DNA from 2 places in the Vibrio scophthalmi genome. Region 1 is predicted to be linked to the other one. Evidence: predicted binding sites of a transcription regulator. Region 1 holds the regulator's gene; the other holds the start of a gene.
The links. The regulator CRP, encoded in region 1, controls carbon source genes, mostly activating them, when cyclic AMP is high. The targets are predictions, from matches to a motif close to TGTGANNNNNNTCACA.
Positions count from the first base shown of each region.

Region 1 (5,151 bases):
TAGAGCAAGCGGTGGAGCTTGCAAATGATAGCCGCTTTGGTCTATCAGCAGGATTGGTGACAACCCAAGAGAGTGAGTGGGCCTATTTTGTGGAACATATTCGCGCTGGCATCGTTAATCGCAATCGACCGCTAACCGGCGCGAGCGGTGATGCACCATTTGGCGGGCCAGGAGCGTCGGGAAATTTACGGCCAAGCGCTTACTACGCAGCTGATTATTGTGCTTATCCGATGGCCTCGGTGGAAGGGGAACAAACCGAACTTCCCGAGACATTGAGCCCGGGCTTATCACTGTAATTAACCGACCATCGAAAAGGCCAGAGAAAATGCTCCACTGGCCTTTTCTTTTACTACACTAATAATCCTTACCAAGAATATCGAGACAAAAATAATTCCAAGGAGGCGTTATGACGCCAGAACGACTGTTTGAATCATTATGGAATGATTATATTGCACGCTTATGCCCGTCAGCTGGAAACGTCCACAAATTATTGCAACGCAACGAGCCATTGATCAACGACCATATTGCTCTACGTACCTTTAACCTTTCCCCTGTCGCGTTAGAAGTATTGGCGAAACCTTTTATTGAACTGGGTTATCAAGAGGCGGGGGATTACCAGTTTGAAAGTAAAAAATTGCTGGCAAAGCATTATGAGCACCCTGATACCACGCAACCCAAGGTATTCATTAGCCAACTTAAAGTGGAGGAATGTTCAGAGCAGTTGCAACAGATTGTGCAAAAGCTAGTTGAACAGGTGAATCCAACTGAGATGCAAGGTGAAGCCTTTCTATATGCAGGTCGACCTTGGCAACTGAGCCATAACGATTATTTATTGTTGGCCGAAGAGAGTGAATATGCGGCTTGGTTGGCGGCTCATGGTTATGGCGCGAATCATTTCACAGTCAGTGTCAATCAACTTGAGCAGTTTGATGAGGTTCAACAGGTGAATGATCATCTGTCGTCAGTGGGGTTTGTCATTAACCAAGCGGGTGGGGAAGTCAAAGGTTCACCTGAAGTACTGCTAGAGCAATCATCAACCATGGCCGATAAAGTACAGGTCGAATTTGATGATGGCGTGGTGTTGCTGCCTGGTGGTTTTTATGAGTTTGCCAAGCGTTATCCGATGCCCAATGGTGAGTTATACCGTGGATTCGTCGCCGCCTCTGCAGATAAGATCTTTGAGAGTACTAACGGGTAACAGTATGTTATTGCGATGGATGTTAAAACAGGCTTTGTAAGCACTAGCCTTACATTTGTCATTCCATAGAGCGTGTTAGCGCGAGTAGGGAATCTTGTTTTTCGTTGTGGAAAGAGAGATCCCCAACTCGCTCGTTCCTCACTCTTGAGGATGACAAGTTCCCGAAAAGAAAAAGCCACCCGAAGGTGGCTTTATAAATCTTGCTTAATTCAATGTGAATTAACGCGTACCGTAAACAACGATAGTCTTACCGTGAGCAGAGATTAGGTTCTGCTCTTCCAGCATCTTCAAGATACGACCAACGGTTTCACGAGAACAGCCAACAATCTGACCGATCTCTTGACGAGTGATCTTGATTTGCATGCCGTCTGGGTGAGTCATTGCATCTGGTTGTTTCGCTAGGTTTAGTAGCGTTTGTGCAATACGGCCAGTTACGTCTAGGAAGGCTAGGTCGCCTACTTTTTGGCTAGTCACTTGTAGACGACGAGCCATCTGTGAAGACAGACGCATTAGGATATCAGGGTTTACCTGAATCAACTGACGAAATTTTTTGAACGAGATTTCCGCTACTTCACAAGGAGATTTAGCACGAACCCAAGCGGTACGCTCTTGATCTTCTTCAAATAGACCAAGCTCACCGATGAAATCACCTTGGTTTAGGTAAGAAAGGATCATCTCCTTACCTTCTTCATCTTTAATAAGTACGGCAACAGAACCTTTAACAATGTAGTACAAAGTTTCTGCTTTTTCGCCCGCGTGGATTAGCGTGCTTTTTGATGGGTACTTATGAATATGACAGTGTGAAAGGAACCACTCTAATGTTGGATCGGTTTGAGGTTTACCTAGAACCATAATATCTCACTTCCTCTGCAGGGTACGCTTGCTGCTTTCCATAATTTAGCTGGGCCCGAAATCGGGATAACTAGGCTAGGAGCACTTAAATGAGTGCTGCAAGCTATCTTGTGTTTCGGTTTCAAATAGTATCCTTTTTCCGGAACGATTTCTTGATTTTAATCGGGTCCGAGAGACTATTTCCTAAGCAAAAACGTGCACATGATCACGGTATGAAAAGTAATCGTGTTCTAATGCTGATTTTTAGCCAATTTTTCCAGTTTCGATTAATTGCTGAAGAATCGGTCTGACGATTAACTCCATTGCAAAACTCATTTTACCGCCAGGCACAACTAAGGTGTTATGACGCGACATAAACGAGCCATCTATCATTGCTAATAGGTAGGGATAGTCAACGTTTTTAAAACCACGTAGGCGGATTACAACAAAGCTTTCATCTAAGCTTGGAATCCCCTTCGCATCTAGCGGGTTTGAAGTATCAACGGTTGGCACACGTTGGAAGTTGATATGGGTACGTGAAAACTGTGGGGTGATGTAATTGAGGTAATCGTCCATCGAACGCACGATTGAATCCATCACCGCTTCTTTGGAGTGACCTCTATCACGAGTATCGCGAACAAATTTTTGAATCCACTCAAGGTTAACGATAGGTACCATACCAATCAAAAAGTCGACATGCTGGGCGACATTAATATCCCCATTCACCACGCCACCATGCAGTCCTTCGTAGAACAGCACATCACTGTTTTCTGGCAGGTCTTGCCAAGGCGTAAATGTGCCTGGCATTTGATTGTAGGGAACCGCTTCGTCGAAGGTGTGTAGATAGCGACGGATCTTACCGCTGCCATCTTGGCCATATTGGTGGAAGAAGTCGGCTAAGCCGGGGAAGTCATTAGCTTGCGGGCCGAAGTAACTAATATGACGACCTTGTTCGCGTGCTTTACGAATTTCTACATCCATTTCTGGGCGAGTAAATCGATGGAAGCTATCGCCTTCCACCCATGCAGGCTTGATGTCCATCATATTGAACATTTTACGAAAGGCTTCAGAAGTGGTGGTCGTTCCGGCGCCAGAGGAACCGGTGACGGCAATGATCGGATGCTTTGCTGACATGACAAACCTTGTCTAGTGATAACGTTCCTGTGATTACTCGAACTTAACCTTTGTCGATGACAAGCATGTTAAGTTCGAAAAGCATTACAGTTTGGACGCATCAATATAACATAATTTAACCTTTTCGCATCTTCTTCGTGGGAAAGACTCGGTTAGAACTGCGGACTCAGTTCGGTTTCGTTATTAGCGAACCATTAGAACTTGTGGCGTAATTGCACATCGACAGTTTCATGCAATTCAGAGAAAACGATGACCGCTTCTCCTGTCTCAAGTTGCTGCTTAACTTGATCAATTTTATCTTGTACTGAGATTTCAATTTCGCCGTAGTCTGTTCCTTCTCGTAAAACAAACTCTCTAAGCAAGCTCTCCAGTGTTTCTGGTGCGATCTGCTGCCAAGGAACAATCATAAATACCTCTTTATTCTATGACCTTGTATCGGTGAGGCTCGATTATGCCGTTTTTAGTGCTTGATAGTAAGCGGGGAGCATCTCTTCCAGCCAAAAGCGGGGGTTCATGACACTGCCAGTGACAAAACCCACGTGTCCGCCTTTTTCAAATAGGCGGTAGTGAATATTCTCCGGTAGGACAAAATGCGGAATGACCGCATCGGTCATAAACGGATCATCTTTGGCATGAATGATTTGGGTTGGCAATTTGATTTGCTGTAGGCGATGAATCCCAGAGCAACGCTGATAATAATCATCGGCATCTTGAAATCCGTGCAGCGGTGCGGTGATCAAATCATCAAAATCATACAATTTGGTGACTCGTTTGATTGATTGATAAGTCAGCCCTAACTCACCTTTTAACAGGTGGTGTTTACGCAGTGCATTACGTTTGAGAGAACGCAGTAGGTAGGTTTTATAGATCTTAGAAAAGCCTTGTTCGATGCGCTCAGAACAGGCGGATAGATCGAGCGGGGCAGACACAATGGAAGCGGCATCCAAGAGCGGATTATCGGCGTACTGGGCTAAATAGTTGGCCAGCATATTACCGCCAAGAGAAATACCAACCGCGACTTTGACTCGATTAGGGTATTGCTGATTGAGGTACTCTAAGAAAAAACGCGCGTCTTCGATTTCACCTGAATGGTAGGCGCGTGGTAGACGATTGGGCTTACCGCTGCAACCGCGAAAATGCATCATCACCGATAGCCAGCCTTCTTTGGCAAAGGCATGCATCAGACCATTGGCATAAGGGCTATAGAAGCAGCCTTCAAGTCCATGAAACAACACAAACAGGGGTTTCTCTTGCGCGGCTGTTGTTTGGCTATCTTCACTCCATGCTAGATCGAGGAAGTCACCATCTTGGGTATCAAGGGTTTGCCAAATCGGCTCAAACAACGCTTTTTTACGAATGAAGCGTGGTGCGAGAGTTTGAAGGTGCGGGTTTGAAATCCCGCTGGCAGCAGTAAAATGAGTCATAGGCGTCAGTCGCTTTCTCTTGCATCCAAATCAGGTTCAAAAGGGTGTGCAAAGGTGGAGTACAAATGTTCTCCACCCAACTGACGACAGTAACGTAGCGTAAGCGATTGTTCATCCGCATTGTGCAATGAGAGTTGGTTTACGCAATCGACCAAGTCGGCCTGTTGCTGTTTTTCCAACTGCAGCTCAAATTGCAGTGCTTCGCGATAGAGTGTATCGGCCAGTGGCTGCTTGAGTTTGCGTCTTAGCTCCCGAAAGCTATTGAGTAATGCTTCTGAACGACCAAGGCATTCTTCGACCTTGTGCCAGTCCTGCTCTGCAATCGTGACTTGTTGTTCATCAAGCCACTTGAGTAACAATAGCAGGTTCACGTTGCCTTTGAACTGATTCTGTAAATTTAAGCACGCCTGCTTCACTTCACGGACACTGTAGTACTGCAAACTGAATTGCCATAAACGTTCTAGTGTTAGCGAAACGGGTACGTGCTCTCTATTCATCAGCTATTGAACTCCTGTTCCATCACTTCAAGCTCCTCTTGTAGAGCCATCCAATCCATTTCTGTCT
Region 1 covers NZ_CP134271.1:1,710,444-1,715,594, forward strand. Annotated here, with positions in the region: gene astD (succinylglutamate-semialdehyde dehydrogenase) at 1-296, shown strand, start outside; gene RJD38_RS07795 (DUF1338 domain-containing protein) at 407-1,198, shown strand; gene crp (cAMP-activated global transcriptional regulator CRP) at 1,418-2,050, opposite strand; gene RJD38_RS07805 (phosphoribulokinase) at 2,294-3,163, opposite strand; gene RJD38_RS07810 (YheU family protein) at 3,358-3,570, opposite strand; gene RJD38_RS07815 (hydrolase) at 3,613-4,587, opposite strand; gene RJD38_RS07820 (TIGR02444 family protein) at 4,593-5,084, opposite strand; gene RJD38_RS07825 (ABC transporter ATP-binding protein) at 5,084-5,151, opposite strand, start outside.

Region 2 (5,151 bases), 350 kb from region 1:
GTGGTAACAGAATCAATAAGGCAGGTACGACGATAAGCCCGCCACCAATTCCAAGTAGTCCGGCCATAACGCCAACAAAAGATCCCAAGATTAACATTAGGATCAACAATTCTATCGTCACGCTATACCCTTATTTGTTACCAGCTCGAATAAAGCCAGAGAAGCCTTTCTGCTCGAAAAAATCTTGCATCATAGTATAAATATCTTTGCCGTATGGCTGCATCAGTGCTTTGTCAGCTAACTGTTTTAATTCATCCACTTGTGTATTGCGCAGTAAGTATTTTACCTTGGCCACGTTAGAAGTGTTCATACTCAAGCTGCGATAGCCAAGGCCAACCATCAATAGTGCGCCAATCGGGTCACCCGCCAACTCACCACAAATACAAACTGGTAGCCGCAACTGTGCGCAGCTTTGATGGATATGATTCAACGCCATAATCACCGCAGGATGCATCGACTCATACACATCCGAAACCCGTGAGTTATTGCGATCGACGGCCAACAGGTATTGGGTTAAATCGTTAGTTCCGACGGAGACAAAATCGACTTTATCCGCAATCAATGGCAATAAGTAAAGCATCGAGGGCACTTCAATCATAATACCGATGTGTGGTCTAACGATTCGGGGATCAAGCAATGACAGCTCTTGATAGGCTTGTTCAATAAAAACAATCGCATCATCCAGCTCTTGCGCCCCAGAGATCATTGGCAGCAGAATGCTCAGGTTCTGCGTCTCTGCACTCGCCTTCATCATGGCGCGAATTTGCATTAAAAAGATATCGGGATGATCGAGCGTAAAACGGATACCACGCCAGCCTAAGAAGGGATTGTCCTCTTCAATCGGCAAATAAGGTAAAGCCTTATCACCGCCAATGTCCAAAGTCCGCATGACGACACGTTTGTCAGGGTAAGTACTTAATACTGAATGATATTGCTGTGTTTGCTCTTCTTCTGAAGGAAAGCGATGCTGCAGCAAGAAACTAATTTCGGTGCGATATAAACCTACGCCATCAACACCTTGGTTAACCGCAATATTGGCATCGGCACTCAAGCCTGCGTTGAGTAAGATTTCGATTCGTTCGCCATCAGCGGTAAAGGCCGACTCTTCAATACGTTGATTGACCATGTTGGCCAATTCACGCTCTTCGTTGGCTAAAGCGCGGTATTCTTTTAATAATTGGCGACTTGGCGAGACTAAAATCTTGCCACTATAACCATCGACAATGCCTTTTTTACCATTAATGCTATCGAGGTTAAGGTTAACGCCCATCACGGCAGGAATGCCTAATGCGCGCGATAAAATGGCGGCGTGAGAATTAGCAGCGCCTTCGAGTGAAATCACCGCCAGTAACTTGTCTTTGGGAATCGAACCAATCAGCGACGCGGTCAGTTCACGGACGACAAAAATAACCGGTTGCTCAAATTGATGCTGCTCTTGCTCGGCATTGTGAAGGAAAAACAGCAACCGCTGGCCAAGTTCACGCACATCTTGCGCGCGCTCTTTTAAATAGCCATCGGTCATACGAGCAAAACGGTTGGAATACGTTTCAACCACTTGGCGTACCGCCCAGTCAGCGCGATCACCTTCTTGGATCTGTGCCTTAAGATCTTTGCGTAGCATGGGATCATTAAGCAAGTGAGTAAACAGATCAAAAATGGCTAAGGTCTCTTTATTGATTTCGTTATCAAGCTTTTTGCGCATTCTGCGGAAATCACTCAATGCCTCTTCAATCGCGAGCATTAACCACTCTTGTTCACGCTCAATATCAAGCGTAGAGGCCGGACGAACATCAGCGAGTTGCGGCTGTGAGTCATCCCACCAAAATGTGCCGATAGCGACACCAGAAGAAGCTGGTATGCCACGAATGGCTTGCTGTTTCTTCTCTAAACGCCACTGGCCTTGGGTTTGTGCATGCGCGATGATGACCGCCAGCTGTGCAGCCAACGTGACAAGGAAAGACTCTTCCATTTCATCGAACTGACGAGGGGCCTTCTGCTGCACAACCAGCACGCCCAGCACTTGTTTTCGATAAATGATCGGCGTACCGAGAAAGCTCTGGTAAACCTTTTCACCTAGCTGAGAGAAGTATTTGTAGTTAGGGTGTTTTGATGCTTCAGCAAGGTTAAGTGGCTCGGCACTGCGTTTCACCAGCCCAACCAAACCTTCTTTGAAATGAATGTGGATTTTTTTGCCTTTGAAGCGCAAGCCTTGAGTTGCCATCAACTCAAGGCGCTGCATCTCTTCATTGGCGAGGTAGATGGTGCAACACTCCGTATTCATCGCAAGACACGTTTGTTGAACCAATAGCTCTAACGCGCTATGCACGTTTTCTACTTTGGAAACTTGTTCAACTATGTCCCTTAGTTGAGAAAGCATCACTACCCTCTTCGCGGTTTACGCTTACCTTTTGCTCGACGTTCTTTAAACGGCATAGCCATAGAAGCAAACTCCTTCATCGCTCGACGATATACATCGCGCTTAAAAGAGACGACTTGACGCACTGGGTACCAGTAACTCACCCAACGCCAACCATCAAACTCAGGGGAATTGCCACGTTGCATATTAATTTTGGACTCTTCACAATCCAAACGCAGCAAAAACCATTTCTGTTTTTGGCCGATACAAACAGGCTTTGAATCCCACCTAACCAATCGCTTTGGTAACTTATATCTTAACCAATGACGACTGGTCGCAACGATTTTTACGTCCTGCTTAGTGAGACCGACCTCTTCATACAATTCACGATACATGGCCTGTTCTGGGTTTTCCCCATCATCAATTCCCCCTTGAGGAAACTGCCATGAATGTTGTCCGTATCGTTTAGCCCAGAAGACCTGACCATGGTTGTTACAGATTACAATTCCCACATTTAAGCGGTAACCATCGCCATCTATCACTGGCCAACCTCTAATAAAATCTTTAATTACCGCGATTTTTCCACATATCCCCAAACGGAGCAAACTTACTAGTGTGACTAACACAGAAATTATCGCCGAATATCACCAAACTGGATAACTATTCGTCAGTTCTGCGGTTATTCACACACTAATGAGACATAGACCACATTTATTCACCTTTTCTGTGTATAACTATGTGAAAAAGCGATCAACAAACATTTCCGTTGAAATAACACCTTGTTTGCGCAACAACAACACCATCAAAAACAAACCACAAAAATGAACAAAAACAAAATCTTAAACAAACAAGCGCATGAGTTGCCATTCTAAAATCAGTGATTATTAACACCAAGCAACGGAACGGTCAAAGATCAACCAACTGCATGTTTATCCACACACAGAGCAAAACGAATTAGGATCACCACAGAAAATCAAGCGCTATATGATCACAAAAACCTGTAAATTCATACATATGTCACCAAGATTAATAATTTTTACCATTTGCTTGTGGATAAACCCTGAATGACGATCTTTTCAGCAACTCGATGAGATTGACAGCAAGTCGCTATTTTTTTAGATCTCGCTACAATATCGGTAACTCAATCACGATATGACACGATGAAGCCAGAACCTCAATCCGAACAAGAACTGCTCGCACGCGCTCGCGATATTGCCGGGATCACTTTTGCCGAACTTGCCAATGAAGCAAAAATCAAAATACCGGCCGATCTTCGACGAGATAAAGGCTGGGTTGGCCAACTATTAGAGTGGCATTTAGGCGCAACCGCAGGAAGTAAGCCTCAACAAGATTTTGAGCAACTCGGTATTGAGCTAAAAACTATTCCGATTGGTTATCACGGTAAGCCACTTGAAACGACCTTTGTTTGTGTCGCGCCACTGACAGGCGTGCATGGTTTAACGTGGCAGCAAAGCCATGTTCGCAACAAGTTATCACGGGTACTGTGGGTGCCTGTTGAAGGCGAGCGCGAAATCCCGCTAGCCGAACGTCGAGTAGGCTCTCCGTTAATTTGGTCTCCAAACCAACAAGAAGAGCAGCAACTACAAACTGACTGGGAAGAGTTGATGGAGTTGATTGTCCTCGGCCAAGTTGAAAAAATCACAGCCAAACATGGTGAAGTGTTGCAACTCCGTCCCAAAGCGGCCAACAGCCGAGCACTAACCGATGCTTATGGCGCAAGTGGTAAAGTCATCAAAACGTTGCCACGAGGCTTTTATTTACGCACTCAATTTACCGCCAAGATCCTCAGTAATTACTACGCATAAGTCGACATAAATGTTTAGCGCTTAATGCGTCGTTAATGACATTTCAATATCGTGATACATCGGTCCATCAGTGGCACCAAATTCGTCATAAGTATTGTGCAAGCGCAAAAAAGCACGTTCGACACCTAAACGCAGCAACTCATCTTTCACCTGATCAAGCGACTCAAAATGAATGGGTTCGTTATCCACCAGCACAGGCTCAACCTTATGTTTGTACTCCACCGCGAGTAAATAGCACGATAGATCAGAACAACTGATAACAAACACCTTCGGTGGCTGATAACTCGATTGATGAAATCCATGAATCCACTTATCTAGTTGCTTACGATGCATAACTCCCCCTACTGTATTTTTTCACGGCAGTGAGCTCACTGGTTCAAATTGATGTTCATCCGTGAAACAGAGACTCCCTAGGTAAGTATAGGAACAGAATTGTCATTTTGTGCTTTAGCCATTTGGCTCAACTTATAAGCTGACTTATATTGAGCTAAAGCGTGAAATGCACAAAACTCAAACACGCCCATGAGCGTTATACAAGACAAGGAAAGCTTATGATCTATCACAAACTGCCGCATTCAAATTTAGAGATCAGCAAGATTTGCTTAGGGAGCATGACTTTTGGAGAACAAAACAGCCAAGCAGATGCCTTTAATCAGCTAGATTACGCGCTAGAGCGTGGGGTGAATTTTATTGATACTGCGGAAATGTATCCGGTGCCACCCAAACAAAATACTCAAGGTGCGACCGAACAATACATTGGTAATTGGTTAGAAAAATCAGGCAAACGTGAAAAAGTGGTGTTAGCTACCAAAGTCGCAGGGCCACGCAATGTGCCTTACATTCGTGATGATATGAAGTTAGACCGCCGTCATATCCATCAAGCTATTGATAATAGTTTGACGCGATTAAAAACCGATTATGTCGACTTGTACCAACTGCATTGGCCACAGCGACAAACCAATACTTTTG
Region 2 covers NZ_CP134271.1:2,056,491-2,061,641, reverse strand. Annotated here, with positions in the region: gene RJD38_RS09410 (sulfite exporter TauE/SafE family protein) at 1-121, opposite strand, end outside; gene ptsP (phosphoenolpyruvate--protein phosphotransferase) at 131-2,377, opposite strand; gene rppH (RNA pyrophosphohydrolase) at 2,380-2,898, opposite strand; gene mutH (DNA mismatch repair endonuclease MutH) at 3,517-4,182, shown strand; gene RJD38_RS09390 (DUF6482 family protein) at 4,204-4,515, opposite strand; gene RJD38_RS09385 (NADP(H)-dependent aldo-keto reductase) at 4,734-5,151, shown strand, end outside.
Region 2: a site for CRP is predicted at 3,051-3,066, ahead of rppH (RNA pyrophosphohydrolase). Genes of this name have one in related genera too.